Regions from separate parts of the Inediibacterium massiliense genome, predicted to be linked through region 1. Evidence: riboswitches for the same ligand, from Rfam matches in the RefSeq annotation. Region 1 holds a riboswitch; each other region holds the start of a gene.
What was found. A riboswitch is a leader RNA that binds a small molecule or an ion and turns the genes downstream of it on or off. The one in region 1 is predicted to bind cobalamin.
Positions count from the first base shown of each region.

Region 2: linked by a shared signal. The riboswitch ahead of BN2409_RS04510 (energy-coupling factor ABC transporter permease) and the one ahead of BN2409_RS09590 (ABC transporter substrate-binding protein) in region 1 are both predicted to bind cobalamin.
Region 3: linked by a shared signal. The riboswitch ahead of BN2409_RS10720 (cobyrinic acid a,c-diamide synthase CobB) and the one ahead of BN2409_RS09590 (ABC transporter substrate-binding protein) in region 1 are both predicted to bind cobalamin.

Region 1 covers NZ_LN876587.1:211,603-222,687, forward strand. The annotation lists gene thiE (thiamine phosphate synthase) at 1-543, shown strand, start outside; gene BN2409_RS09570 (helix-turn-helix domain-containing protein) at 690-1,697, shown strand; gene BN2409_RS09575 (ABC transporter ATP-binding protein) at 1,764-3,530, shown strand; gene BN2409_RS09580 (ABC transporter ATP-binding protein) at 3,523-5,268, shown strand; gene BN2409_RS09585 (CPBP family intramembrane glutamic endopeptidase) at 5,347-6,021, opposite strand; cobalamin riboswitch at 6,227-6,408, shown strand; gene BN2409_RS09590 (ABC transporter substrate-binding protein) at 6,571-7,578, shown strand; gene BN2409_RS09595 (FecCD family ABC transporter permease) at 7,595-8,641, shown strand; gene BN2409_RS09600 (ABC transporter ATP-binding protein) at 8,647-9,411, shown strand; gene BN2409_RS09605 (EamA family transporter) at 9,802-10,671, shown strand; gene BN2409_RS09610 (ABC transporter ATP-binding protein) at 10,678-11,085, opposite strand, start outside.
Region 2 covers NZ_LN876586.1:140,380-149,579, forward strand. The annotation lists gene BN2409_RS04505 (GGDEF domain-containing protein) at 1-357, shown strand, start outside; cobalamin riboswitch at 575-758, shown strand; gene BN2409_RS04510 (energy-coupling factor ABC transporter permease) at 923-1,663, shown strand; gene BN2409_RS04515 (energy-coupling factor ABC transporter substrate-binding protein) at 1,666-1,974, shown strand; gene cbiQ (cobalt ECF transporter T component CbiQ) at 1,971-2,735, shown strand; gene BN2409_RS04525 (energy-coupling factor ABC transporter ATP-binding protein) at 2,781-3,623, shown strand; gene BN2409_RS04530 (LacI family DNA-binding transcriptional regulator) at 3,797-4,804, shown strand; gene rbsK (ribokinase) at 4,817-5,731, shown strand; gene rbsD (D-ribose pyranase) at 5,734-6,153, shown strand; gene rbsA (ribose ABC transporter ATP-binding protein RbsA) at 6,166-7,662, shown strand; gene rbsC (ribose ABC transporter permease) at 7,670-8,602, shown strand; gene rbsB (ribose ABC transporter substrate-binding protein RbsB) at 8,704-9,200, shown strand, end outside.
Region 3 covers NZ_LN876587.1:455,660-466,744, reverse strand. The annotation lists gene cbiB (adenosylcobinamide-phosphate synthase CbiB) at 1-508, opposite strand, end outside; gene BN2409_RS10725 (cobyric acid synthase) at 505-2,037, opposite strand; gene BN2409_RS10720 (cobyrinic acid a,c-diamide synthase CobB) at 2,027-3,427, opposite strand; cobalamin riboswitch at 3,517-3,697, opposite strand; gene cobC (alpha-ribazole phosphatase) at 3,761-4,348, opposite strand; gene cobS (adenosylcobinamide-GDP ribazoletransferase) at 4,345-5,085, opposite strand; gene cobU (bifunctional adenosylcobinamide kinase/adenosylcobinamide-phosphate guanylyltransferase) at 5,095-5,655, opposite strand; gene BN2409_RS10700 (esterase/lipase family protein) at 5,789-7,138, opposite strand; gene BN2409_RS10695 (DUF2225 domain-containing protein) at 7,484-8,176, opposite strand; gene BN2409_RS10690 (VanW family protein) at 8,201-9,652, opposite strand; gene BN2409_RS10685 (cell division protein FtsA) at 9,939-11,085, opposite strand, start outside.

The DNA of each region.
Region 1 (11,085 bases):
GGGGGATGTACTCTGGTACAATTACGCGAAAAAGATTGTTCATCTCTAGAGTTTTTCGAAACTGCTGTAAAGATCAAAAAAATTACAGATTGTTATGGTATACCACTGATTATTAATGATCGAATTGACATTGCATTGGCAGTAGACGCTGATGGAGTACATATTGGGCAAAGTGATATACCTGCAAAAATTGCAAGAAAATTGATTGGAAATGATAAAGTTATGGGTATATCTGCTTCTACCCTTGAAGAAGCAATAGAAGCACAAAAAAATGGGGCAGATTATCTTGGGATTGGAGCAATGTTTACAACAGGGACAAAGACAGATGCAAAATTTACCCCAATGGAAGAGCTTATGAGAATACGAAAAAGCATTTCTTTACCTATTGTAGCGATTGGAGGAATCAATAAAACTACTATTACTGCATTTAGAGGAACAGGTATTGATGGAGTTGCAGTAGTCTCTGCTATTATTTCTCAGTCTAATATAAAATCAGTAACCCAGGAATTAAAGGATCTATTTACGAAAGAAAACAATAGATAATAAAGAAAGCATATAATTTTTAGTGTAAAGAATTGTGCTTCAAAAAGGTAGGCATTTAATACAAGTGCCTACTATTTTGATTTATAATGAATATGAGCATGTTATATAATACCATATGAGAAAAGATATTTTTAGGAGTGTTGTATATGAATAAGTCACCAATGATAAAAGATTTATATGAATCAGAGGTTCTGATAGAGGAAAAAATGGATGATAGTATTGTGTTTAAGATGAGAAATCATAATGGAGAAGGGACCATGACAAGTTATGAAGTATTTCCGGGGATAAAACTCATTTATAATGACATCCATATGGAACAATGTATTCATAATAAGCGTATGGAAGAGGATACAATGGAAATTAATCATTGTAGAGAAGGAAGATTTGAATGTGAATTTTTAAATGGTACTTATATTTATTTAGAAGAAGGGGATTTAGCTGTGAATATGCTCAGTAATATAACTAAAATTTCACATTTTCCTTTGGCACATTATCATGGAGTTTCTATTGTTATTCATCTTCAGGAAGCGAGTCAATTTATATCTCCTTTACTTAATGAACTGACTATTGATTTGTATGAACTTAGAGATAAACTTTGTTTTGAAAATAGATGTTTTATTATGCGTGCGAAGGACTCTATACAGCATATTTTTAATGAACTTTACTCTGTGCCAAATGAATTAAAATTTGGCTATTTTAAGGTTAAAATAATGGAGTTGTTTCTTTTTTTAATGTCGTTTGATTTAAAAGATCAATGCGAAAAAAGAAGATATTTTCAAAAAAACCAAGTGGATATTATTAAAGAAATGAAAAAATATATGACAGAAAATATGGAAAAGCATTTTACATTAGAAGAATTATCTGAAGGATTTAATATTTCAGTGACTGCTATGCAACAATGTTTTAAAGGAGTTTATGGGACCTCTATCTATGCATATATGCGTTCATATCGAATGAAAGTGGCGGCTAAGATGCTTCGTCATAGTCATGATAGTGTGACAGTTATAGCTTTAAAAGTAGGCTACGAAAATTCTAGTAAATTTTCAGCAGCTTTTAAAGCGGTGATGAATATCACACCTTTAAAATATAGAAAAACTTATCACCTAAATGGAGCAAATCTGTTAAACCAGAGTGGAAAAGAAAAACTTAAATGACTATAATACTGTTTTGTAGGGTGATTGAGAATGATTATAAGTTCCATTTAAAAAGGAGGATTTAAAATGAATGAAAAAAAGGAAAACCCATTAATACGATTATTATCCTTTGCATCACAATGCAAGGGCAAAATGATTGCTTCTGTAATATTTGCAATCATAGGTATTGCAGGTGGTATGGTACCTTATTTTTCTATAGCCCACATAACAGTAGATCTTGTTGAAGATCATTATACGGTGCAAGGTATGACATTTGCAGTTTTTATAGCTTTGATTGGATATACCATAAAAGTCTTATGCAATTTAATATCTACTTCTTTATCTCATGAGTCAGCATATAGTATTATTCAAAATATTCGAACTTCTATAACTAAAAAATTATCGAAGGTTCCTTTAGGATATGTGCTTAATAGACCATCTGGTGAAATGAAAACGATTATAGTAGATACGGTTGAAAAATTAGAGCCACCTCTTGCGCATCTCATTCCTGAAATGACGTCTAATCTTTTGGTACCAATATGTATTTTAGTTTATTTGTTTTATCTTGATTTTAGAATTGCATTGATTGCATTGATTACCATTCCTATGAGTATTATTTTTTACATACCTTTGATGAAAAAATATGCATATTATTATCCTAAAAATGTAGAGACTGGAAATGATATGAATGCTCAAGTGATAGAGTATGTAAATGGAATAGAAGCTATTAAAGCATTTAATCAGTCAGCTGCTTCTTATAAAAAATATTCAGATTCTGTAAAGCATAGCTGTGATGCTATAACAAAATTTTTCATAAAAACCTTATTAGAATATACAGCTGTTATGAATATTATGCCATCTACACTTCTTTTCGTTCTTCCAGCAGGACTATATTTCTATATGAATCAAACTTTGAGTTTAGCTACATTCATTACTTGTATTATCTTATCCTTTGGATTGGGTGGGCCTTTGATTCATGCTATGAAATATACAGATAATATAGCATCTATGGGAACGGTAATTCATGAAGTATGTGAAATACTTGATGCAGAGGAAATGAATCGTCCAATAGAATACAAAAAATTAATAGATTATAAGATCAAATTTAAAGGTGTTACTTTTGGATATAATGATACAGAAATTCTTCATAAAGTATCCTTTGAAACTATACCTCATGGAATGACTGCTATCGTTGGACCATCTGGCTCTGGAAAATCAACTGTGGCTAAACTTATGGCAAGCTTTTGGGATTGCAAAGATGGAAAAATTACAATTGGAGGCATAGATGTAAAAAATATTTCATTAAGTCAGATTAGTGATGTGATTTCTTATGTATCTCAAGATAATTTTTTATTTAATTTATCTATAAAAGAAAATATACGAATTGGTAAAAAAAATGCAACAGATGAAGAAATAATAGAGGCAGCAAAGAAAGCTAGTTGTCATGAATTTATTATGTCACTAGAAAATGGATATGATACTTTAGCAGGAGAGGGAGGAAATCATTTCTCAGGAGGGGAAAGACAACGTATCTCCATCGCAAGAGCCATTTTGAAAAATAGTCCAATCATTATTTTAGACGAAGCAACGGCTTATACAGATCCAGAAAATGAGGCAATTATTCAAGAGTCTATATCAAAACTAGTAAAAGGAAAGACTTTAATTGTTATTGCTCATAGGTTGTCTACTATTTCTTCAGCAGATCATATTGTTGTAATGAATCAAGGTAGCGTAGTAGCACAGGGAAAACAAAAAGAATTACTTTTGAAATGTCCTTTATATAAAGATATGTGGCAAGCTCATATTGATGCTAAAGATACAGATTCTATAGAAAGGAGGAAATGTTATGCTTAAGACAGTGAAGAGATTATTGAACTTTGCAGGAAAATATAAAAACAAATTGATTCAGTCTATCATAATCCAGGTCATTTATTCTATTTGTGAAGCGATACCGATTCTTGTCATTTTATACAGTTTAAATTGTATTATTATGGCAAAAGAGCAGGGAACAAATATTACAATGAAAACAATAGGGGTTGCATTTTTCATGATGCTTATAAGTGTAATAGGTAGAATTGTATTTGGATATGTTGGAAATAGCAAAATCAGTATGGGTTGTTTTTATATGTGTTCGGACAAAAGAATAGAAATTGGCGATAGGTTAAAAAGAATGCCTATGGGGTATTTTAATAAAAATCGTTTGGGAGAAATTGCATCGACCGTTACAACAACTATTGGAGATATAGAAGTAATGACAGGAGATGCCATGACAAATGTGATTGTAGGGATTGTTCATGCTGTAGTGATTACGATGATGATTACATTTTTTAACTGGAAAATAGGAGCTCTTTCCATTTCAGCTATTGTATTAGGGTTATTTGTAAACTCTATATTGCAAAAAAAGAGTATGGCTATTTCACCCAAAAGACAACAAGCTCAAAGAGGTCTGGTAACTGCCATATTAGAATATATACAAGGGATAGCTGTAATCAAATCCTATGGATTGGGAGAAAAGTCAAACCGTGCTGTAGATGAGGCTATTGAAGAAAGTCGTAATCGTAATATAAGACTTGAAAGTATTTTTACAAAATTAGGAGCAATCTATAGCTATATATTTAAAATTGCTTCATGTGGGATGATTTTATTAGCTGGTTATCTGTTTAGAGGAGAAGAATTGTTACTTATTCACACTTTGGGAGTGATTATTTCAAGTTTTGTTACCTATTCATATATTGAGACAATAGGAATCAATACTTCTATATTACAGTTGATCGATAGTAGCATAAATAAAATTGAAGAAGTTGAACATACACCTCTTATGGATGAAAATGGAACAGAAATTCAACCCAATAATTATAATATAGAATTCAAAAATGTATCTTTTTCTTACGACACAAGAAAAATAATTGATCATATAAGTCTTACGATTCCACAAAATACAACAGTGGCTATTGTAGGCCCATCTGGGGGAGGGAAGAGTACACTATGCAATTTAATTGCAAGATTTTGGGATGTAGACGAGGGAGAAGTTTTGTTAGGAGGGCATAATGTAAAAGAATATACGGGAGAAAGTTTACTCAAAAATATTAGCATGGTATTTCAAAATGTATATTTATTTCAAGATAGTATTGTAAATAATATTAAGTTTGGACGTCCAGAAGCTACAATGGAAGAAGTGATAGCAGCAGCAAAAAAGGCAAGATGTCATGAATTTATTATGAATTTACCAAATGGATATGATACGGTTATAGGTGAAGGTGGGGGAAGTTTGTCTGGTGGAGAAAAACAAAGAATATCCATAGCAAGGGCAATTTTAAAGGATGCTCCCATCATTATTTTGGATGAAGCCACATCAAGTGTAGACCCAGAAAATGAACAACAGCTACAGCGCGCTATAGAAGAGCTGACAAAACAAAAGACTGTAATTATGATTGCCCATAGACTTTCTACTGTTAGAAATGCAGATCGTATATTTGTATTAAGTAGTGGACGAATTGTAGAGGAAGGAAAACATGAAGAGTTAATGGAACAAAATGGAATTTATCATGAATTTATTCAAATCAGGAGAAAAGCAATAGGTTGGAACTTGTAAAAAAGGAGCCAAAAAGGGACGGTTAAGCAATATTAGTAGAAATGAATCTACAATATTCACCGTCCTTTATTTTTTATTTTAAAGTATTCCAAATAAGATAAAACCAATGGTATTGATGGAAAAATTGGCACACATATGAACAAACCAAGAAGTATAAATAGTATTACTTTTTTCATTGAGCCAATTAAATAAAAGTCCTGCAATAAATAAGCTTATAATTAATAAAACAAATAGTAGAGGGGTAAACCATTTTGACATAATGGCTATATGATATAAAGAAAAAGCAGATGCACTAAACATATAAGAAATTTTTTTAGTAGTGAATTGTTTTAAGGTTAAAAAAGCAAAGCCACGAAAGAAAAATTCTTCTAAAAATGAATTGATGAAAGAAATATAAAGAGATACAAAGACAAAATTATTTTTAGTTACACCAATTTTGTCTTCTAAAGTAGTGGTTACATTAGAAAAATCAAAATACTTCCCTATGGTAAAGTACGCACCAATAATAAAAAAATATACTCCAATACCCAAAAGTAAAGAAAAAAGAATATTTTGTTTACGAAAGCGAAACAGATTATACAAAGTAATCTGATGATAGTAGTAATAACCAAAAGGGATCATTAAAAATAAAAATAGTTTGATAATAGATTTGATAGCATAGTTAGGGGAAAGTACACCATCGATCCATGCCATGATGAAACAACTTAGTAAAATAAGAATCATAATGTATAAATGATTTTTTTTATTGATCATCCATTTTCCCACCTTTAAACTGGAAATTAATAAATTTATTTTATATTGTATCATTTTGATCATATTTTTGAAATGAAATTAAGAGATAAGTACCTGAAATAGGTGCCTATTTTCTTTATGATGACATGTTAAAGTCTGTAGTGATTGAATCATTTATACGTATAGCTTGATATCAAAATATGTTTGTGTTAAAATAATTTGACAAAATATGTAGATAAAAATAGGTTGAATGATATTTCATGAAAAGGGAAGTTGGGTGTAAATCCCACGCGGTACCGCCGCTGTAAAAGAGGAGTTTTCTTCTAGGATGCCACTGTTTCATAATGGGAAGGCTGAAGAAAATAATGATCCTTAAGCCAGAATACCTGCCTATTTTTTGCACTGTAACTCTACGAGTAATAGGGGGTGTCGATTGTAGCTTATGAGATACATGTAACTCTTTAACGACTTGTAGTTAAGGAGTTTTTTTATTGCAAGAGGAGAATCTTAGGAATATGAGTACATTGTTTAACAATTATTTATTTGAAAAAGTTAGTTTAGGAGGCATATATGAAAAAATATTTAAATTGGAAAAAAGTAATAGCAACAAGTGTTATAGGATTAATCTTAGGAATGTCACTATCAGCATGTTCTAGTAACAATCAAACAACATTTAATAATGAGCAGAAAGCTGTAGAAAGTAAAGATGACAAATTTACTCCTTTTGAGCTTGAAACTTATCATACAGTTGTACAGTATACAAAAGTTCCACAAAAAGTAGTAAGTTTCAATACTCATACTACAGAAAATTTATTTGCATTAGGATTAGAAGATAAGATCATTGGAACATCTTTTAAGAGTGGAGAAATACTTCCAAAATATCAGAAGAAATTTGACAAAATACCAGTTCTAGCAGAAAAATATCCTTCAATGGAAGCTTTGCTCGGAGCAAACCCTGATTTTGTATACGGAAGAAGTTCTGCTTTTGAAGAAAAAGGTGCGGGAACTGTTCAAGATATGTTAGATAATGGAATAATTGCATATGTTTCAAAGGCTACTTATACAGAAGGAGCTACAATAGAAGATACATATGAAGATTTTTATAACTTGGGAAAGATTTTCAATGTAGAGGATAGAGCAGATAAAATAGTAAATCAGATGAAAACTAAAGTGAAAAAAGTACAAGAACAAACCTCAAAAGTAGATGAAAAGCTTAGAGTTTTTGTATATGACAGTGGAAGCGATCAAGCGTATACAGCGGGTAAAAGTCTTGAAAGCAATATTATTGAACTTGCTGGTGGACAAAATATATTTTCTGATTTAAACAAGACATGGGAAAAGGTTAATTGGGAAGCTGTTGTACAACGAAATCCTCAATGTATTATTATAAATGATTATGAAGAGGTATCTGCTGAAGAAAAAATAAAATTTTTGAAGAGTAATGCAGCACTAAGTGGTATAGATGCAATAAAAAATGACAATTTTGTAGTGGTACAATTACCAAGTGTATTTACTGGAATTAGAAATGCAGATGCAGTAGAAAATTTGGCAAGGGAATTTTATCCGGATTTATTTTAGATGGTAGGTGAAATAATTGACAAGCATTTTCAGAGAAAAGACATATCTGGTTATTGCAGGATTGTTTGTGGCTATGATTTTGTCAATGATATTTTCTATTGGAATTGGCCCTGTACAAATTGATTTTATTGATGTTTGGAGAATAATATTTTATAGACTAGTGGGAAATATAGATATACAACAAATGAATAGCAATGTTGAACGCATAGTATGGTATTTAAGACTTCCTAGAGTAATACTAGGTGCTATTGTTGGAAGTGGACTAGCTATAGGAGGAATGAGCATACAGGCTTTTACTAAAAACCCTCTATCAGATCCGTATATATTAGGCGTATCATCAGGGGCATCCACAGGAGCAGTTTTGGTATCGCTTATGGGAATACTTAAAAATTTTGGGGTCTTTGCTATGCCAATAGGTGCTTTTACAGGATCTTTAATATCAATAGTTCTGGTTTATTGGTTATCAAGAACCAAGCAAGGAATATTACCTATTAGACTTATTCTTACAGGACTAGCAGTATCTTCAATTTTTTCTGCATTTACAAATTATTTGATCTATAGTTCTAATAATGAAAGCGGAATCAGAAATGCGGTATTTTGGATGATGGGTGGACTGGCAGGGTCTAAATGGGAATATATTCCTATTCCTATGGTAGTACTTATGATATCTATTTTAATTACATTTTCTTTAAGTAATGCATTAAATGTGATGTTAATTGGTGAGCAGACAGCAATAGTATTAGGAATAAATATAAAACTGATAAGAACAATAATAGTTTTAGTTTGTGCATTACTCACAGGAACATTAGTTTCTATAAGTGGTTCAATAGGTTTTGTAGGATTAATAGTACCTCATATTGCAAGAAGTTTTGTAGGATCAGATCATAGAAAAGTACTTCCAGTTTCTGCGCTCTTAGGAGCTTTGTTGTTAATCTGGGCAGATGTTGTAGCTAGAATGGTTGTAGCACCACAAGAATTACCTATAGGAATAGTTACTGCACTTACAGGAGGGCCATTTTTTATATGGTTACTTCAACGTAATAAATATTCATTTGGAGAGTGAATCATATGTACCTAAAAATTGAGAATCTTGACTATGAGATAGAGGATAAAAAGATATGCGATACAATTAGTGTTTATGTCAAGAAAGGAGAATTTGTAGGCATAATAGGTCCTAATGGGAGTGGAAAATCTACTCTTTTGAAAAATATATATAAAGTACTAAAGCCTAAAAGAGGAACTATTTATTTAAATCATCATAATCTACTTAAGCTTTCAAATAGAGAAGTAGCTCAACAAATGGCGGTTGTAGCACAAGAGAATAATATAGCATTTGATTTTAGTGTGAGAGATATAGTTTTAATGGGGAGATATCCTACCAAAAAGTTGTTTGAGGGAAGCAATCATGAAGATATAGAAATTGCAAAAGATGCATTAAAAAAAGTAGGAATGGAGAATATAGAGGACAAAAGTTTTTCAAAGCTTTCAGGAGGAGAAAAACAAAGAATATTAATAGCGCGTGCAATGGCGCAGAAAACAGAATTTTTGATACTCGATGAACCTACGAATCATCTGGATATAGGTTATCAGATCAAAATACTTAAATTCCTTAAAAAATTACAAAAGACAATTGTAATATCTTTGCATGATCTGAATATGGCAGCTGAATATTGTGATAGGATATATGCAATAAAGGATGGAAGAATCGTAAAAAGTGGAACTCCAAATGAAGTTTTAAATGCAGAGTTGATTAAAGAATTATATGGAGTTGATGTTGAGATAGAGACACACCCAAATACTAAAAAAATTAAAATAAGTTATGTATTATCTTAAAATTGATGAAGTATTTCAAAATAATAGAATACTACTGGATCATGTTTGTGAAATGAAATTATGAGATAAGTACCTAAAATAGGTGCTTATTTTTTTGCGATGATATAGTGGAATGTAAACAATATGAAAAACATGAAAGAATCTTAAAAAATGAAGGATTTGAAGTAATTCGTGGAAGTCATTAAAGTGTGGGACGGTTAAAGAGTATCAATAATAAAATATCAATTATAAGAACTACTCCTAAAAGAAGAAAGGAGTAGTCTTTGTGGTTAAAGTATTTGTTTTAAGAAAAATTTGACAATAATATGAAAAATAGATATAATCAGTCGATCAAAAGTTTTTAAGTTAAAAAAGTAATAGAAGTGAATGGGTTAGATGAGGAGGGGACAAATGGGTCTATCTTATATTGCATTAATGATGAGAATGCTTTTGATGGCTGTTGAAAGAATTGTAGTAAGATTATTAGGAAACAATGATGAAGACAATTATAGCAATATTGCTGCAAGTTTTTTGTTTTTCTTTATAGGAGGTTTATTTTTACTGCCATTTAATTTATTTGTAAAAGTAGAAGGACTTAAATTTTTACTGCCTTGTTATATAAGTAGTTTGATATATTCAGTAGGATTTGTAGCGTATGTAACTGCCTTAGCTACAGGGGAAGTTTCTCTTGTGACACCTATTCATAGCTTAAATTCATTGTTCCTGATGATATTATCTTTTTTATTTTTAGGAGAAATGATTACCATCCAGAAAGTGCTTGGAGTAATTATTATGATTTTGGGATTATCCATATTAAAAAGAATAGGATCACCACTTAAATCTATTTTATTTATTCTTCACAATAAGCCATGTAGATGGATGCTCTTATTTGTAATATTGCAATCTTTAGGAAGAATAATAGATAAATATTTTTATGTATCTTCTTCACCAATTATTTATTCTACAGTTTTGTATTTTTTTATTGCACTGAATATATGGATTTTTCTATTCATAAAAAAGAAGCAAAATTATATTTATAAAGTATTTCATGCTAAAAAAGGAATATCTATTATTAGTGGGGCCATTAATGGTTTTGCTTATCTGTTTTTATTGATCGCTCTAAATCATATAGAACTTAGTATTGCAGAACCTTTTACGCAAGTATCTATGATTATTACTATGGTTCTTTCTTATATATTTTTTAAAGAAAATATTAAAGAAAAGATACCAGGCTCCATTTTAATACTGGTAGGAGCTTGGTTATTGTTGTGGAATAAATGATGGGTTTTATTTTAAATTTTGTGCGAAGTGACAAGCTACAAATCTTTCAGGAGAAAGTTCTTTAAGCTCAGGAGTTTTAGAAAGACATATATCTTTTTTATGTATACATCGACCATAGAATCTACAACCATCAGGTGGGTTGATAGGGCTTGGAACATCTCCTTGGAGGATAATTTTTTCTCTTTTTACATCTAATGAAGGTATAGGAATTGCAGATAATAATGCTTGGGTGTAAGGGTGCAGAGGATGAGTAAACATAGACTTATAATCAGATAATTCTACGATTTGACCAAGATACATAACAGCTATTCTATTGCTAACATGTTTTACAACACTTAAATCATGAGATATAAAAAGATAAGTAAGATTGAATTCTTGTTGTAAATCTGCCATTAAATTTAAGATTTGAGCTTG
Region 2 (9,200 bases), on a different contig from region 1:
AAAGTTGCTAAAAGAATGCAACAAAGTATAAGGAAAAATGATTTGGTAGTTCGAATAGGTGGAGATGAATTTATGGTTTTAGTAGATGGCTTTTATTTAAAAGATGAAGTGATACAGATTGCAGATAGAATTTTAGGTACTTTTTCCAAAGCTTTTTGTATAAAGAATAGGGAAGTATTTGTAACTTGTAGTATAGGTATTTCCATTTTTCCAGACCATGGGATAAATATAGAAGAGATTCTAGAACGTGCGGATATAGCCATGTATGAAGCAAAAAATAATGGGAGAAACAACTATAAAATATATGATGAAAAAATGGATGAAAATATTCTGATTCAAAAAACAGTCCATTTTTAATGAGCTAAGCTTGCTAAAATATACTTTGTCAACAGTCTGAACAGTTCATTTTTAATGAACTGTTTTTTTAATGTATAGGTAGAATATATGTAATAGGTAAAAATATGAAAATGGATTATATTTCTTATTAATTTATACATTTTTTTATTGATTTTGACAAATACTAATGGTATTATGACATTATTATCAACTAATAATATTATGAGTAATAAGAAAAATTAAATTATAAAATATAGGTATGAATTAAATTTTAATTCATAAAAGGGAATTGGGTGAGACTCCTAAACTATCCCGTAGCTGTATTAGAAGAGTTTAAGTATACAATGCCACTTTTAAAAAGGGAAGGCGTACTTAAATGATGATTCTTAAGTCAGAAGACCTGCCTATATTTTGCACGATCAACTCTACGAGGAATAGAGAAGGTGTCATCATATTTAGTTTGCCAATTTTTAAAATTGTGTATGATGGATTATGTTTACCTTTTAACAAACTTGTTAAAAGGATTTTTTGATTGGAGCATAAAGGAATAAAAAGAAACAATACTATAAAATAAAGAGGTGATTGCATGTCAAAAAAATATCAAATTTCTTTAGGAATATTTTTGGCCTTATTATTCATACCTAAAACTGTATTTGCAATGCATATTATGGAAGGGTTTTTACCTCCTGTATGGGCAATTTCATGGGGAGGATTGTGTATACCATTTGTTGTAGCAGGGTTATTTTCTATTCACAAAAAAACAAAATCCAATCCGCGTATCAAAATGCTTATTGCAATGGCAGGAGCTTTTGCTTTTGTATTGTCTGCTCTTAAAATTCCATCAGTAACAGGAAGTTGCTCTCATCCAACAGGAGTAGGCTTGGGAGCTATACTCTTTGGACCAGCAGTTATGAGTGTTTTAGGATTGATTGTTTTGATTTTTCAAGCTTTATTACTTGCCCATGGGGGACTAACAACTCTTGGAGCAAATACTTTTTCAATGGGTATTGTAGGACCTATTGTATCTTATGTATTATATAAGGTTTTAAAGAAAATGAATGTGTCTCAATCAATTTCTATATTTATTGCAGCTGCTGTTGGAAATTTGATGACTTATATTACTACTTCTATTCAACTTGCATTAGCTTTTCCAGATCCAACAGGAGGATTTATATTATCCTTAGGAAAGTTTATGGGTATTTTTGCTGTGACACAAATACCACTTGCTATTAGTGAAGGAATTTTAACAGTTATTGTATTTAATCTTTTGACAAATTATAATAAAGATGAATTATTAGAGCTAGATGTAATTTCTAAGGAGGCATAAACATGAAAAAAAATAAAAGTATCATGAAAAAAAATATGATATTAGGATTTCTTGTAATAGTAATTGCTGTTACACCTCTTTTGTTTTTAAAAAATGCTTCCTTTGAAGGAGCAGATGCTCAAGCAGAAAATACCATTTCAGAGGTAGATGCTAATTATAAGCCATGGTTTTCTCCTATTTGGGAACCTCCAAGTGGAGAAATTGAAAGCTTATTGTTTTCTTTACAAGCAGCTATAGGAGCAGGATTTATAGGATATTATTTTGGATATGTCAAAGGCAAAAAAGGAAATAAGAAGAGTCAAGAACTATGATTTCAATAGATAAATTAGCTTATACATCTACCCTAAGAAGAGTAAATCCATTAGAAAAATTTATATTTGTTTTATCTACTATGATGATATGCCTTATCTGTAATCATATGATAGTTTCTATTGCTGTACTTTTTACTATGTCTTTTATGACTGTTGTAAGAGGAAAAATAAATTTTAAATTATATTTAAAATTTATGAGTATTCCATTGGCTTTCTTAATCATTGGGATTATTAGTATTGCCTTAAACATGGGATACTCTAAAGATTTTTTGTTTAGTTTTGGAGTATTAGGATTACAATTTGGATGCACAAAAGAAAGTATAGGATTGGCTGTGAATATATTATTAAAATCTTTTGCTTGTGTATCTGGTTTATATTTTTTATCTTTTACAACTCCTATGATTGAGCTTTTATCTGTGCTGAAGAAATTAAAGTTTCCTAGCCTTTTAATAGAATTGATGAGTTTGATCTATAGATTTATTTTTGTTCTTTTAGAAACTGTCAATATGATTTATATTGCTCAAGACTCAAGATTAGGATATGTAGATTTTAAGTCAAGTTATTATTCTTTAGGGAAGTTAATTACTTCCTTATTTGTTACTTCATATAAGAAAGCACAAGATTTGTATATTTCTTTAGAAGCTAGAGGATATGATGGAGAGATTCATGTCATAGAAAATACTTATTCAATTTCTTATAAAAATTTAGGAATGATGATAGTATTTGAATTATTTTTAGTGCTTATTTATATATATGTATAACTATATAAGAAGATCTATATACAAGCTAATTGGGGGAATAGTCCTATGAAAGAATATATTTTAAAGACGGAAAATTTAAGCTATGAATATCCAGATGGAACAAAAGCCTTAAAGAATCTTCATTTGAAAATAGAAAAAGGTAAAAAGATAGCCATATTAGGAGTAAATGGTTCAGGCAAATCTACTTTATTTTTAAATTTAAATGGGATTTTAAGGCCCACTAGTGGAAAAGTTGTCTATAATGGAGAAGAAGTAAAGTATGATCGAAAATCTTTACTTAACTTAAGAAAAAATATTGGAATTGTATTTCAAGATCCAGATAAACAGCTTTTTTCTGCAAGTGTATATCAAGAGGTTTCATTTGGTGCAATGAATTTAAAGCTTTCAGAGGATGAAGTTAGAAAAAGAGTAGATCATGCTTTATATAGTATAGAAATGTATGAATACAAAGATAAGGCAGTTCATTTTCTAAGCTATGGACAAAAAAAGAGAGTTTCTATAGCAGATATTCTTGTGATGAATCCAGAGATTATTATATTTGATGAACCTACCTCAAGTTTAGATCCAAGACATGCAAAGCAGATGATTGATATATTTGATGATTTAAATCAAAGGGGTATGACCGTGATTTTATCTACTCATGATGTAGAGCTTGCATATTCTTGGTCCGATTATATTGTTGTAATGAAAAATGGAGAAATTATTAAGGAAGGTACTCCTTATGAAATTTTTTCAGATGATGAACTTATAAAAAATGCTTATCTTGAAAAGCCTATTGTTTTAGAAGTGTTTGAAGTTTTATGTAAAAATGATCAAATCAACGATCAAAAGTATATCCCTAAAAACAGAGAAGAGCTTTTAAAAATGATACAAAATAAAAAAAAATAAGTTGCCCTAAAAATAAAATGTACTTTTACAGTACGTTTTATTTTTTTGCAATCTAATCCTATTTTACAGGAATGATTGTAATACCCTATAAATGATTGAAAAGAGATAAGAAAAATGCTACAATTAAGGTAAACGTTTTACTTAAACGTTTACCTCGATAAGGGAGGATAAATATGAAAATTACAATTAAAGATATTGCAAGGTTAGCACAAGTATCAACAGCAACCGTTTCAAAAGTAATTAATAATAAAGATGAACATATTAGTGATCCTACAAGAAAAAAAATACTAAACATTATGAATGAATATAACTATATTCCAAATACAGCGGCAAGAAGTCTTGTGACAAAGAAAACAAATACCATTGGACTGATTATTCCTGATATACGAAATCCATTTTTTCCCGAACTTGCCAGAGGGGTAGAGGATCAAGCAAATGAATCAGGGTATAATGTGATTTTATGTAATACAGATGATGATGAAGAGAAGGAAGAAAAATGTGTAAGTATGCTTATTGAAAAAATGGTAGATGGCATTATTTTTACTGCTTCATCTAAAAGAACAGGAGAATTTCGTCGTTTTAAAAACAATAAAATCCCTATTATTTTAGTCGATAGAGATCTTGATTTAAAGCATATAAAAGGAAAAATAACAGTAGATAATAGAAATGGAGCTTATGAAGGAGTTAAGCATTTGATTACATGTGGATACGAAGAAATCCTTTTCTTATCAGGACCTTATACATCTTATACGTCTGTTGAAAGGTTAGAGGGATATAAAAAAGCCTTAAAAGAATATTCTATACCATATAAAGGAGAGAATATCATAGAAGGAACCTATCAAAGAGGATGGGGATATGAAATTATCAAAAAACTTTTAGGAGAAAAAAGAAAATTTGATGGTTTGTTTTGTGGAAATGATTTGATTGCTATAGAAGCTATAAAGGCTTTGCAAGAAGAAGGTATAAAAGTCCCATATGAAGTAGGCGTGGTAGGGTTTGATGATATTTATATGAGTAGCCTGATTGATCCTTCTTTGACAACCATTAAACAACCTATTTATGAAATGGGATATAAAGCCGTGCAAATGCTTATAAATACTTTACAAGGACATATAAATAATCCGCAAAATATTTTATTAGAGACTCAATTGATCATTCGAAATTCTACTGTGAAGAAATAAGGAGGCAATATTGTGGGAAAAATTACAGTGATCGGAAGCATGAATATGGATTTAGTAGCAAACGTAGATCATATGCCCAAGACAGGGGAGACTATTATAGGAAAATCTTTTGAAGAAATTCCTGGAGGAAAGGGCGCCAATCAAGCTGTAGCTATGGCTAGATTAGGTGGTCAGGTGAATATGATTGGAAAACTTGGAGATGACGGCTTTGGAAAAACTCTTTTAAAAGGACTTCAAAAAGATGAAATTTCTGTAGAGGGTGTACAAATAGAAGAAAATACTCCTTCAGGAGTGGCACTTATTACTGTAAGTAAGGAAGCGCATAATTCAATTATTGTTGTTCCAGGAGCAAATTTTAAATTAAAAAAAGAAGATATAGATAGAAATATACAAATTATCAAAGAGTCAGATTTTTTAGTTCTTCAATTAGAAGTTCCAATAGATACAGTTAAGCATTCATTAAAGCGTGCTAAAGACTTAGGGGTATATACAATCTTAAATCCTGCACCTGCACAAAAACTAGATAAAAGTATTATTGAAAATGTAGATCTTTTAATTCCTAATGAAACAGAGCTTGAAATATTAAGCGGAATAGAAATAAATAACGAAGAAGATGTAATTAAAGCTTCAAAGAGCTTGATAGAAAAGGGAGTAGAATCTTTGATTGTTACATTAGGAGAAAAAGGGTCTATGTATATAGATGAAAAAGGATTTAAAAAATTTAAAGCCCATAAAGTAAAAGCAGTAGATACTACAGCAGCAGGAGATAGTTTCATAGGAGGAGTATGTGTTTCCTTATCAGAAGGAAAGACTATAGAAGAAGCAATAGGATACGGATCAAAGGTAGGAGCTTTAACTGTAACAAAAAAAGGAGCACAAAGCTCTCTTCCTTATAAAGAAGAAATAGAAGCACTCAAGGAGGCATAAAAATGAAAAAGACAACTTTAATTCATAGTGAAATTTCTTATATGATTTCTCAAATGGGACATACAGACAAACTAACTATTGCTGATAGTGGACTGCCTATTCCTAATGAAGTAAAAAGAATAGATCTAGCACTTAGAAAAGGAATACCTAGCTTTATGGATACTCTAGATACGATTTTAGAGGAATTAAAAGTGGAGGAAGTAATTGTTGCAAAGGAAATGGAGACAGCAAGTCCTATTCTTTATGAAAAATTTATGAGAAAAATTTACGAAGTAGAAGAAAATGAAAATACAAAAATAAAAATTACAAAAGTAGATCATGAGACTTTTAAGGATATGACAAAAGAATCAAAAGGAATTGTGAGAACAGGAGAACATACTCCATATGCAAATGTAATCTTAAAATCAGGTGTTGTATTTTAAGGAGAGATGGGAATGAATAAACCTATATTTGAAATGAAGGGGATTATAAAAGAATTCCCAGGGGTAAAAGCTTTAGATGGTGTAGATCTTAAAATTCATCAAGGAAGAGTAATGGCTCTACTTGGAGAAAATGGGGCAGGAAAATCTACTCTTATGAAAATATTAAGTGGTGTGTACACAAAAGATCAAGGTCAACTTATTTATAATGGAGAAGAAATTCATTTAAAAGGCCCAAAAGATGCCCAAGATCTTGGAATCAGTATTATTCATCAGGAATTGAATTTAATTCCTCATTTAACTATTGGAGAGAATATATTTTTAGGAAGAGAACCTGTAAACTCATTTAAAAAAATAGACTGGAAAAAGCTTTATCAAGATAGTGAAAAATTGTTAAAAAAACTCAAAGTAGATAAAGATCCTAGACAAAAGGTTTCTCAGCTAAGTGTTGGTCAGCAGCAAATGGTTGAAATTGCAAAGGCTATTTCTTTAAATACAAAAATTATTATTATGGATGAACCGACAGATGCTCTAACAAAAAAAGAAACAGAAAGTTTATTTGAAGTAATTGATGAATTAAAAAAAGATGAAAAAGGAATTGTTTATATATCTCATAGACTTGAGGAAATTTTTAGGATGTGTGATGATGTGACGGTTTTAAGAGATGGAAAGTTTATTGGGGAAGATGAAGTGAAAAATTTAGAAGAAAATCAATTAATAGAAATGATGGTAGGCAGAAAGCTTACAGAGCAATTTCCTAGAATTCCTGCACAAAAAGGAGAAATGTCCTTAGAAGTAAAGAATCTGTCTAATGAATATATAAAAGGTATTGATTTTACATTAAGAAAAGGAGAAATTCTTGGAATTTCAGGACTTATGGGCTCTGGAAGAACAGAGCTTGCAAAGACTTTATATGGAGCGATTCAAAAAAGTTCAGGAGAAATCTATATAGAAGGAAAAAAAGTAGAAATAAAATCCCCTCAACAAGCTTTACAAAAAGGAATTGCTTATGTATCAGAGGATCGAAAAGGAGATGGATTAATTTTAGGACTTTCTGTAAAAGAAAATATGACTATATGTTCTTTGAAAAAATTTGAGGAGTTTTTATTAAAAATTAGTCCTAAAAAAGAAAAAGAAGCTGTAAAAAAATATATTGATCACATGAATATAAAAACTCCTAGTGAAAATCAAAGAATTAAAAATTTAAGTGGAGGAAATCAGCAAAAAGTTTCTATTGCAAAAGGACTGATGACAAAACCTAAAATTTTAATATTAGATGAACCTACTAGAGGAGTGGACGTAGGAGCAAAAAAAGAAATATATGATTTAATTAATGAATTTAAAAAAGAGGGTATGAGCATTATTATGATTTCTTCAGAGATGCCAGAGGTATTAGGCATGAGTGATCGTATTTTAGTTATGTATCAAGGAACAATTAGTGGAGAATTTTCTATAGAAGATGCTTCCCAAGAAAAAATTATGAAATGTGCTGTAGGTATAAAGGAGGCTTAAACAAAGTATGAATAAAAAATTACTCATGAAATTTAAATCTATTATAGGACTCATTGTTTTTTCCCTCATTGTTTCTTTACTGAGTCCTAGATTTTTGACATTACCCAATATACTCAATGTATTAAGACAAACTTCAATTAATTCTATTATTGCAGCAGGTATGACTTTTGTTATTTTAACAGGAGGAATAGACTTATCTGTAGGTTCTATTTTAGCTTTTTCTGGTGCTGTATCTGCATATCTTATTTCATCAGGAGTCCATGTGTTTTTATCTGTAGCCATCGCTTTAGTGATTGGTGTGTTAGCAGGATGTTTTAGTGGAATGATTATTAGTAAGGGAAAAGTTCAGCCCTTTATTGCAACTTTAGTTACAATGACTGTTTTAAGAGGAGCAACTTTAGTTTTTTCTGATGGAAAGCCTATTACATTAGCAGGAGATCAGACCTCTGAGTTGTTTTCAAATATTGGAGGAGGATATTTCTTAAAAATTCCTATTCCAGTTTATTTAATGGTTTTAGTGTTTATCTTATCCTATTATATTTTAACTCAAACAAGAATAGGAAGATATATTTATGCTTTAGGTGGAAATGAAGAAGCATCCAAGCTTTCAGGACTTAGAGTGTCTAATATTAAACTTTCTGTATATGCCATCAGTGGATTTTTAGCAGCTTTAGCAGGAATTATTACTACATCAAGAATTTCTTCAGCAGATCCTAATGCAGGGATTGGATACGAATTAGATGCCATTGCAGCTGTTGTATTAGGAGGAACAAGTCTTGCAGGAGGAGCAGGAAGTGTATTAGGAACCATCATAGGAGCTTTAATTATAGGGATTTTAAACAACGCTTTAAATTTACTCAATGTTTCTTCGTATTATCAAATGATTGCAAAGGGAGCAGTTATATTAATTGCAGTATTATCTGATCGAAAAGAAAAATAAATAGTTTATTTTTCTTGAAAAGGGATAAAATAACATTGTCATGATGGGTTTGTTTTTTAAAATCCATATATATAAATTATAAAGGAATGGGGGAATTAAAAATGAAAAAGGTAGTATCTATTTTCATGGTAGCCATTTTGGCTATGGGATTATTAGCAGGTTGTACAGGGAAGCAAGCAGAGCCTCAGAAAGAAGAAGCTAAAAAAATAGGATTGATTATTTCCACTTTAAACAATCCATTTTTTGTAACATTAAAAGAGGGTGCTGAGGCAAAAGCCAAAGAATTAGGGTATGAGTTAATTGTATTAGATTCGCAAGATAAGTCAGAGAAGGAACTTTCTAATATGGAAGATATGGTAACAAGAGGCGTTTCAGCTATTATGATCAATCCAACAAACTCTGATACAGTAGGAAATGCCATTAAGATTTCAAATGATGCAAATATTCCAGTACTTACTCTAGATAGAGGAGCAAAAAGCGGAGAGGTAGTATCTCATATTGCTTCTGATAATGTAGCAGGTGGAAAAATGGCAGGAGAATACATTGTAGAAAAACTTGGAGAAAAAGGAAAATTAGTAGAGTTAGAGGGAATTCCAGG
Region 3 (11,085 bases), 240 kb from region 1:
TCCCTAAAGGCGCTCCTCCTATAAAAATATAAAAAAGAGGGGCAATTACTCCATCAGAAGCATTTTCTGCAACAGTTTCTACTGTTGCTCTTATAATTTCTTTTTCATTTAAATGACTTGTTTCTCTTCCTACAATATAAGATAAATACTTTCTCGCCTCTAGAATATCATTTTTTTCTAGTGCATTTAAAACTTTTCTGCTTTCTTTATCCAAACTTTTAGATGCAAGAATTTGAAAAATTAAAAAACCTTCCACTGCATATCCTAAATAGATATTTATGTATTTTGCCAAAAATACAATAGAAAAAGTAATGCCATAGGTAGCTCCTACAATAACCATCGTTAGAAAGATCCCGAGTCTTTTTTCATCTTCACTATTTTTCACGAATTTCCTTAAAAAAGCTTCTGTTTTAGAAATACATTTCCCAATCAAACATATAGGATGGGGAATAAAATAAGGATCTCCAAACAAAAGATCAGCTACATAACCGATTAGTATATGAATCATTTTTTATCCCCTTGTAAAATTTTATATATTTTATCTAAATCTACATTTTCGCGAACAATCTTTGCAAGCTTTTCATATTCTTTTTCTTTAAACTCTTTAAAGGTTTCCACACTACTTTGTTTCTCATCAAGGCCTTTAGCCTTTCTGATATTATTTAATATTTTTCTTGTAAATCCGATATTATCAAAAACTCCATGGATATAACTTCCCATTACATTTCCTTCTTTATTAATGGCTCCATCTTCTATATTGACTTCTTCACCTAGTCTCTTTATGATTCTATGAAATGGAGTAGCTTCTTTTCCTAGCTTTGTTTGACCCATATGAATTTCATATCCTTCAATATCCATATCCAATACTTCTGAAAATAAGTTTTCTTCCTTAGCAATAACTTTTGCTTTTACTTGCGTTGTAGTTTTTTCTAGTTCAAATATAGTCTCTGTATCTAAAAGTCCTAATCCATTGATTTCTTTTATACTACTTTCTGTTTCATGAGGATCTGATATTTTTCTTCCAAGCATTTGATATCCTCCACAAATGCCTATAATGAGTTTTCCTTTTCTATGAAGTCTTAAAATTTCTTCTTCTAATCCTGTTTCTCTTAAATAAGCCAAATCTTCAATAGTATTTTTAGATCCCGGGATAATTAAAAGATCTGGATCTCCAATTTTCTCGCCTCTCATAATATATCTTAAATGTACATCTTCTTGTGTTTCAAATACATTAAAATCTGTAAAATTTGAAACATGGGGAAGATACAATACACCCACTTCTATTTGTCCACCTTCATTTTTTTTATATCTAAATCTTTCAGCCAAACTATCTTCATCTTCAATTTGCACATTAGAATATGGAACAACTCCTAATACTGGAATATGAATAAGATCTTCAAGCATTTTAATTCCAGGCTTTAATATATTAATATCTCCTCTAAATTTATTGATAATCACTCCCTTTACTCTTTTTCTTTCTTCTTCTGTAAGAAGCATAATGGTTCCATATAAAGAAGCAAATACGCCCCCTCTATCTATATCTCCAATTAATATAACTGGAGAATCAGCAATCTCTGCCATTCCCATATTTACAATATCTTTATCTCTTAAATTGATTTCTGCTGGACTTCCAGCCCCTTCTATAACGACAATATCATTTTCACTTGAAAGCTTATGAAAAGTTTTTTGAACCATTTCTAAAAGTTCAGGCTTAAAGTCATGATATTCAGCAGCAGACATATTTTTATATACTTTCCCATTTAAAATAACCTGACACTTTTTATCTGTTGTAGGTTTTAATAAAACAGGATTCATTAAAACACTAGGCTCTATAGAAGAAGCCTCTGCTTGTACCACCTGAGCTCTTCCCATTTCTAGTCCTTCTTTTGTAATGTAAGAATTAAGTGCCATATTTTGAGATTTAAAAGGTGCTACCTTATATCCATCTTCATAAAAAATTCTACAAAAAGCAGCTGTAAGAAGGCTCTTTCCTACAGAAGATGCTGTTCCTTGAAACATTAAAGATTTATTTTTCATAGGTTGTACAACTCCTATCCTTATAATTCGAACAATTTTTTAAAAAAGATTGTGCAATATTTTTATTGCTATAAAAATGAATATGAGCATATGCTCCTAATGCATTATATTTTTTCACTCCACATCCCCAGCTTTTGATCTTTTTTTCATTTTTTATTTTATCTACAACATAAGCATATTCCATTGTTTCGTTTTCTTCAATCAATGAACGATGAAATTCATGAGCTTTGATATAACTTTTCTCTTTAGAAATACTACACGGTTTATCTATATTTACATGGACATATCCAAATCTTTGAAGCCTTGTTGTCATCTTTGCTATTGTATCAAATACACCCACCATTTCATAAGTTTCTTCCTCTAATGTAGTAATAGCTTTTGTAAGATACATAAGCCCTCCACATTCTGCATAAGTAGGAACTCCATTTTTTATATGCTCTTTTATAGATTCCCTCATTAAAACGTTTTCTGATAATTCTTTTGCAAATACTTCTGGAAACCCCCCGCCTATATACAAACCGTGAATATTCTTAGGAATGGATTGATCTTTTAAAGGACTAAAATAAATGAGATTTGCTCCCATCTCTTTTAAAAGATCTAAATTATCTTCATAATAGAAATTAAATGCTTCATCAAAAGCTACTCCAATATTTACATTCTTCACAATTTTTTCTTCTTCATATGTAAAATCTTCTAAAGCTTCTGCCTCTTGAGCAATTTTGATTAATGCATCTAGATCAATGGTCTCTTCTACCATATCTGCAATAGTATTTATTTTGTCTTTTAGATCTTTTACTTCTACACTAGGAATAAGTCCTAAATGTCTACTTTCAAGGGAAATATTTTGATTTGGCTTTAAATATCCAACGCATTTTATATTTGTATCTCTTTCAATACTTTCTTTTAAAAGCTCATAATGAGCATCCCCTGATATATTATTTAAAATAACTCCTTGAATGTTTACATCCTCATCATATATTTTATATCCTAAAATTTGTGCTGCTGCACTGGTGGAGACACCTTTTCCATTTGCAATCAAAATAACAGGTGATTTTAATATTTTAGATACATGAGCTGTACTTCCCTCGTCTTTACTTGTACCATATCCATCATAAAGTCCCATAACACCTTCTATGATAGAAATTTTTCCTCTTGCATTTTTTATAAATAGTCTTTTGATTGTGTCTTCTTCTAAAAGCCAGCTATCTAAATTTCTTGATTTATTATTTGTGACAAATGTATGAAAAGCTGGATCTATATAATCTGGGCCTACTTTAAATGGAGCTATATTTATCCCTCTTCTTGTAAGAGCCGCCATAATCCCTATAGATACAGTGGTTTTCCCAACTCCACTTTGAGTTCCAGCCAGTACAAATCTAGGTAGGTTCATATTGATCATCCCTTCATAATAAAATACCCTAACCATCAATGGCTAGGGCACGAACATACAATCGTTCTTTTCCCTTCCCGCCGAAGGTACAAAATCCATAAAAACAGGAAAGTCTCCTGACTCGTGAATCACCTTACTTTCGACGCCTTCCTTGGATCATCCAAGTGACATTTTGTCGATTTCATCCTCACTTACAGTAGCGGGGGCTGTATCGGATTTTCACCGAACTTCCTTTTTAAGCCTTTCGGCACCTGTTCTCATTTATTTGTCTTATCTCATGGTATCAAAATATCTTTTTCATTTCAATATTTTTCACATATGTATTTATTTTTATTACTGATTTAAAGCTGTTAGGACTGGAAAATCGTCTACAATTTCTATTTTGGTTATTCTACAATTTTCTATTTTATATCTCCAATAATCTTTTACTCCATTTCCTATTAAATAAGATACAATAGCACGAATACATCCTGCATGAGATACTATTAAAATATTTTGATTTTCATATTCTTTTTGTATTTTTTCGATGACTTTTACCACTCTTTCATACATTTGCATCAAACTTTCTCCTTGTGGAACTTGATACTCTACCCAATCTTTTTGCCACTTTTCAAGCTCTTTTGGGTATTTTTCTTTTATAGTATGATAATCTAATCCTTCCCACAGCCCAAAATTCATTTCTCTTAGATTTTCATCTTGGGTCATTTTTATAGAATGATGCTTATGAATCATATTTGCTGTTTCTATTGTTCTTTTTAAATTACTACTGATAATCATATCGATCTTTTCTTCTCTTAATTTTTCACTCATTTCTTTGGCTTGTAAAATCCCTCTTTCTGTTAAAGAAGAATCTATAAAACCACAATATAATCCTTTATGATTCTCCTCAATTTCTCCATGTCTTATCAAAATTAAATTCATAAAATCACCTTTTCCAAAATTAAAAAATAAAATAAATAAACAATTTCTGCAAGTTCAGATATGGCTCCTAAGGTATCTCCTGTCATTCCACCAATCTTGTCTGTAATATGTTTTACATATCCTATACTGAATAAATACCCTACTAGTACAAAAGGAATCGCCTTTATATAAATCAACCCAATAATTATAGATGAAACAATAGCAATTATAAGATGTTTATTGTTTGTTTTTCCTATAAAAAAGTTTCCCATACCACTTTTTCTTGCATAAGTAGAAAATCTTGCTGCATATACAACACATAATTTTGAAAAAGTAGGCATGACAATAAGTACACCATACACATATGGAACAGGAAGTGAAAAAATGAATGATATTTTCAATAAAAGAGTTAAAAATATAGCCAAAGCAGCATTTGTTCCAAGTCTACTGTCTTTCATAATTTCTAATATTTGATCTTTGGGACGATTGCTATATACTCCATCAAAGGTATCTCCTAATCCATCTAAGTGAAGACCTCCTGTAATAAAAACCTCTCCTGTTACACAAAGCACACTTCCTAATAAAATTCCTCCTAATTTATATCCTATGTAATATAACGATACGATAAACATTCCAATAATAAGCCCTACAAGAGGAAAATAAACAATTCCCTCTGAAAAATCTTCTTCTGTTACTTCTAAATTTACAGAAATGGGTATTCTTGTGAAAAATTGAATCATTAAAATTAGTCTTTTCATAATTTCCTCCTACTTAATCTTCATAGGAATACCAGATACAGTAAAATATACTTCATCTGCTTTTTTCGCTATCATTTGATTCATTCTTCCTGCTATATCTCTAAAAATACGAGACATTCTGTTTTCAGGAACAATACCCATTCCAACTTCATTGGTAACCATGATACACCAAATATTATTTTTTCTAATCTCTTCTATAAGTTTTATCATTTGATCCTGAATATATGTTTCTATTTCATCTATTTTTTCATGACTTATATTTTCCCAATCCTCTTCACATTCAAACATTAAATTTGTTGTCATAATGGTTACACAATCTAAAAGAATGGTTTGATGCTTTAAACCAATCTCTTTTATTATTTTGTATACATCCTTATATCCTTCATAAGTTGTCCACTCACTAGGCCTTGAAGCTTGATGTTTTTTGATTCTATCTTTCATTCCCTCATCAAATGCAATCGCTGTAGCTAAATAAGCTACGAATCCCTGTGAAGTTTTTGCAAGATGTTCTGCATAGCTGCTTTTTCCACTTCTTGCTCCTCCTGTTACAAGGGTAATTTTCCCTGCCATAAAATCACCTCTTACTTTCTTAAATCATCTATTATTTTAAAATTTTAGATTCCCTAGATATTCAAAAAAATATGTCCCCATGAGGGACAAAATGCCTTCTTAACTATATCAAATTTTTTATACACATGCAATTCTAGGATAAATTAATTTTATAAGCTTGTTGCATATATCCTTTTCTTTCTTGAATTTTTTTCTTTCTCCCTAAATGATCTCTGATCACAATCTCTATAGGCTCTTTCTCCATAGGTGTATATTCCATATATAAATGCTTATCTGAGAAACCTTTTATAAGTATCCATATATTTTTCTCATCCGTCTTTTGTACATATATATCTTTGTGGCGCTTTGTTCCATCATATAATAAAATATTATTCCCTCTCTCATAAGTTTTAATCCGAATTTGTCCTTTGCCACTCACTAAAACACTTACATAGTCATCTACTGATGGCATGCTTTCCTTATACGATATATCTTCTTTTATTCCTAGTTTTTCTTGAAGGATAAATTTACATCTTTGTAAAATTTCAGTATGAGTTGCCTCAAAAACATAAGTATCTCCTTCTATTTCACATAAACTATCTAAAAGGACTGTTCCATCCCCTTCCTTTGACTGATATGAACCTACTACTTTTCCATCCTTCCATCTCTCATCTTCATTTTTATATCTTCTATCTATTTGTAATTTTTGATTGGTATTGATACTCTTTCCTCCAATTAAAGTAACTTGTATTTTTCTATTTTTAAGAATACCTTTTTTATCATTTAATTCATCTAAAAATTCATTATGATAATTCATTTCTTTATATGAGATATAATTGGTATTTTGCTTGTTTCCTATATAATAAAGGTAATTTCCATATGTCTTGCTAGGCAAAAGATCCTTTACCCCTTGTAGATGTTTACGAATTACCTCCATAGTATTTTCATTTTTATATTTTTTTTCTAATATCCACAGATATCCTTCTAATAAAGTAGTAAATATACTAGATTTTATATTTCTTTCATATGGGAGCTCTCCTCCTGCCCAAAAATAATAAGCATTTGCAGATCCTCCATTAGGTGTTCCTATAAAAATCAATTGATCTACATCATAACCATACTGATTTCCTTGTACATAAGCTCTTGCTACCAATCCTCCCATACTATGGCAAATTAAGTTTACTTTTTTACTTCTTGTTTGAGCTTTTGCTTGATAAATTGTCTTTTGAAGATATTCCTCTGAAGAAAATCTACAATCTTTTCTCCAATCATAAAAACATATAAATAAATCTTTTTCCTTTTCATAACCCATATTGGTTAATATTTCTATAAACGGCTCATAAACAGAAGCTGCCATTCCAAATCCCCATTCACCAGTTCCAGGAATAATATCTTCTCCCATAGATCCATAAAGACCCGGTACAAATACAATAGGCTTTTTTATTTCTTGTGTTCCCATCCTCATAAGCTCTAACATTCCTACGGTAGCTAAAAGTGGATGCATCCTTCTCCCCCCTTGTATCCTCTCTCTATTTCCACCCCTCTAATACATATATACTACAAATTTGTTCTTTATATTTCTAAAAAAATAAAGTTACTACTTATTTGTAGTAACTTCAGACTGAAGACAAACTATCTTTTAGCAAAGTCATAAAAATTAGAAACAATTATTGAGAATTTGTGAAAATATAGAATAAGTGAGAAAATGCTTAGCATTACACTGTTTGAGCATAGCGAGTTTGTAATGCTATTTTCGAGCGTTTCTTTATATTTTCCAAATTTGAAAATTAGTGACTTTTTTTATGACTTTATCTATAAGCTAGAGTGACTACTTATTGTAGTAACTTTTTTATGCTCCTTCTTCTTTTTGTTGTCTATATGCTTCTTTCGCAATTCTCCACTGTTCTCTTGCTTGTGTATCTAATTTCTTTTTTTGCTTGATAGCTCTATTATTCACTGTTTTATTAAACCAATCAATAGATTCATCATATTTTTGAAGTCTTCTATTGAGTTCACCTAATAAATACAGTAAGGATACTTCATCCATATTTCCTATGGGTAATGGTTCATAAAGAAATGCTTGTTCAAAACAAATTGTTGCATGCTCTATAAAATGTATTTCTCTTGCATTATGAATATACCTATACATCCAAGCTAGCCTAAGACATAGTGTTCCTAGAATCCCATTTTTTTGATTTAACAATTGAGCACAAACTATAGCAAGTTTATAGGTTTCAATAGCTTCATAAATAGTTCTTTCTTCTCCATAACTTCTTTGTACCCAATACTTTGAAATATTTTCTTCAATTGTTTTTCTTCCTGAAGGACTCATTTCTCCAAATACACTCTCTAGTGCACTATATCCACAATTAGGACATACAAATACCCCATAATAAATAGGGTTTACTCCTTTATAATAAACACAAAAGTCTGTGTCTCTTTTATCTATTCGAATGGCTGAGCTTCTTACCTTTTTCGTAGAAAATACATTTTTACACACAGGACAATGTACTTCTTTATCATATAATGGTGGTACTGCCATTCCTTCACCTCTTTATCTTTTGTATCAATAAATAGTTTGATCATGAGAAGGAATATTTGTTTCCTTATGATCTTCCTTTTTCTGAGTCTTTACAGAATTAGATGGAGTTGCTTTTTTAGTTCCTTTTACAACAACCTGAGTTTTAGGCTTATAATAATCATTTGAAATTTGTTTTCTCTCTATTTCTTTCCCATTTTCACATACAATTTTATAGGTACTAACTTTATATCCATCTCTTCCTTTTTGCTCTATTCTTTCTTTTCCTTCTGCAAGTGTAGAATCATATTTGACTTCTATTGGTCTTTTGATCACTTCATTTTCTATAGATTGAATTTCTACTCTCCTTGAATCTGCTTTATGTCCATAAATTCTAAATTTAACCTTATTTCCACCTACATAGCTTTCTATATAAACTGGATTTGCAGTTGAATTTTTAAATTTAAAGTCTAATACTCCATAAGATACGGTTGCATCTCTTCCTTTTGGAACATAAGTAGATGGAATAGTATGTTTTACTCTTTGTACAGTATCTAAATTACTTAAAAGTACTGCATTATATAAAGTACTAGAAGTCTGACAAACGCCACCTCCTAATCCTTCTACAAATTCTCCTTCAAATATCACAGTAGCTCCTTGATATCCTTTTTCTTTACTTCTTGGTCCTACAACATCATTAAAAGAAAAAACTTCTGTAGGCATTAAAACAGTTCCATTGATTGATTTTGCAGATAATCTTATATTTTCACTTCTACTTGCATTAGAAGCATTGAAAGTAGTTTCATACTCTCCTAATACATCTTGGATCGTGCTTAAACTTTCTGCACTTACTTTAGGAGAAATACTTGATACAGATAACTGAATATATATATCTTCTTTAAGTTTCGTATTTTTCAATGATTCCCCTACAAGCTGTTGTGTTTTTTTTACATCTAACTGTAATCCCACCACTTCATTGGTAATATGAAATCTGCCACCACTTCTTGTAATCGTTGCATCTTTTTCCTTTTTATTAATTTCATTTTCAATAGTATCTATAAATTGATTCATTTTTTCATGATCATAAATAGGTTTTAAGCTTATAGAATAAGGATTTTTATACAGGGAAAGAATAGTCTGTAATCTTTCAAAATAACTTCCCTCTCTTCCCACTTGATAAGCCTCTTGGACAGCTTTTGTATAATCATAAGTATATCCAATGTCTTTACTACTTACCTCCCAATTTTTATCTCCATAAGAAAAACAAATTTTGCCATCTATCCCTATAGTATCAAAATGATTTCTTGCTTTCTCTTGAGCTTCCATGATAGAAATTCCACCTACATCTAGATTCTCTATATTTACACCATCATAAATAGTATCTTGATATAGTAAAAAGAATCCAATTGCCGTAATAGACAAAAGAAAACTTAATAATACAATAATAAGACCAGTACCAAGCTTTAACTTCTTTTCTTTGCTCTTTATATTTTCGCTCAAAATAACTCCTCCTTCCTATTCTGCGATAAATATTATATATACTATTGTATTAAATGACTTATATCTGTAGTACAAATAATATAGTTTCCCTTATTACTATACATCATATTTATTTTCTAGCATAGAGGATACTTTTTGATCCATTTTCCATTTTGTGTAACGTTTTTTTTGTACATGCATACTATGTAGTGAACAAAAACCCACAGTTTTTTCCCCCTTTTAAGATGAGGGAATTTTTTCCCTCTCTTTTTTATCTCACAAAAAATTACTAGAGCTATGCTCTAGTTCATTTTTTCCAATATATTTCTATTCTATCTCCATCTTGAATAGAATCTGTATAAGCCGCTCTTTCTCCATTTAACTCCATAATCAGTGTTCCTTGAGCTTTTGTTCTATCAAAATCAAAATAATCAAATATATCTACAAAAATAGGTTCTTTTCCTTTTTTAAGCATTTCTATTTCTTCATTATTTACTGTTATTTTTATTGTATCTTCTTTAATAAGTTTTGCATCGTTAGATATTTTTTCTCCTTTTTCACAAATCACAATCTCATCTTCACTTTTTAGTATAAAATATGGATCTGCCTCTATTCCATTTACATATATATGATATTGTTCTTCCTCTATATTAAATTTCTTTAAAACCTCTAATACATTATGGATCTCTGTAGTAGTGATTTGATCCCCATCTTTTAAAATATAATCTACATCTTTTTTCTCTTCATTGACTAATACATGATTCACCAAATGAATCTCTACATCATTCAATCGTACAACTCCTGTTTTTTCTATAAAATCTTTTAAAGATAACACTCCATCCTGTCCATTTACAGCAGGATGAAAGATAATTTGATCCATATGATAAATTCTTTCATCTAAATTAGACAATTTTCCATTCACATAAATTTGAGCAGCTTCTCCAAAAGTACCTTTGATCAATTTCTTTTCACCATTTATAAATAGATTTAAATTTTTTCCACTTCTTCCAATTAACTGTTTAGCATTCACTCCTGCTTTAATTAAAGCATCCGATACAAAAAGCTCTTTGGTCTGAAACAACTTTACTACATTCTCATTGACACCTACCTTGATAAAATTTTCAGCTTGTTCTTTTGTACTAATCATACAAATTCCTATTGGTGTAATAAACTCTGGTCCTTGTAATTTTTCACATAAAAACTCTACATTTTGTATAATTTCTGTTCCTCTTACTACAACCCTTTCTTCCTTTAATCCTAAATCATCGGCTATATATTGAGTAAGTGTTGGAATTTGGCTTCCTCCTCCTATACAAAATACTGCACTGGGAGCTTTTCCATTATATTCTATAATCTTTTGAGAAATTTCTTTTGCAAGATTTTCTATAGCCAAAGCAATTCTTTTTACAATTTCTTCTGTAGTCATAGTATAAGAAATTCCTACAATATCTTCA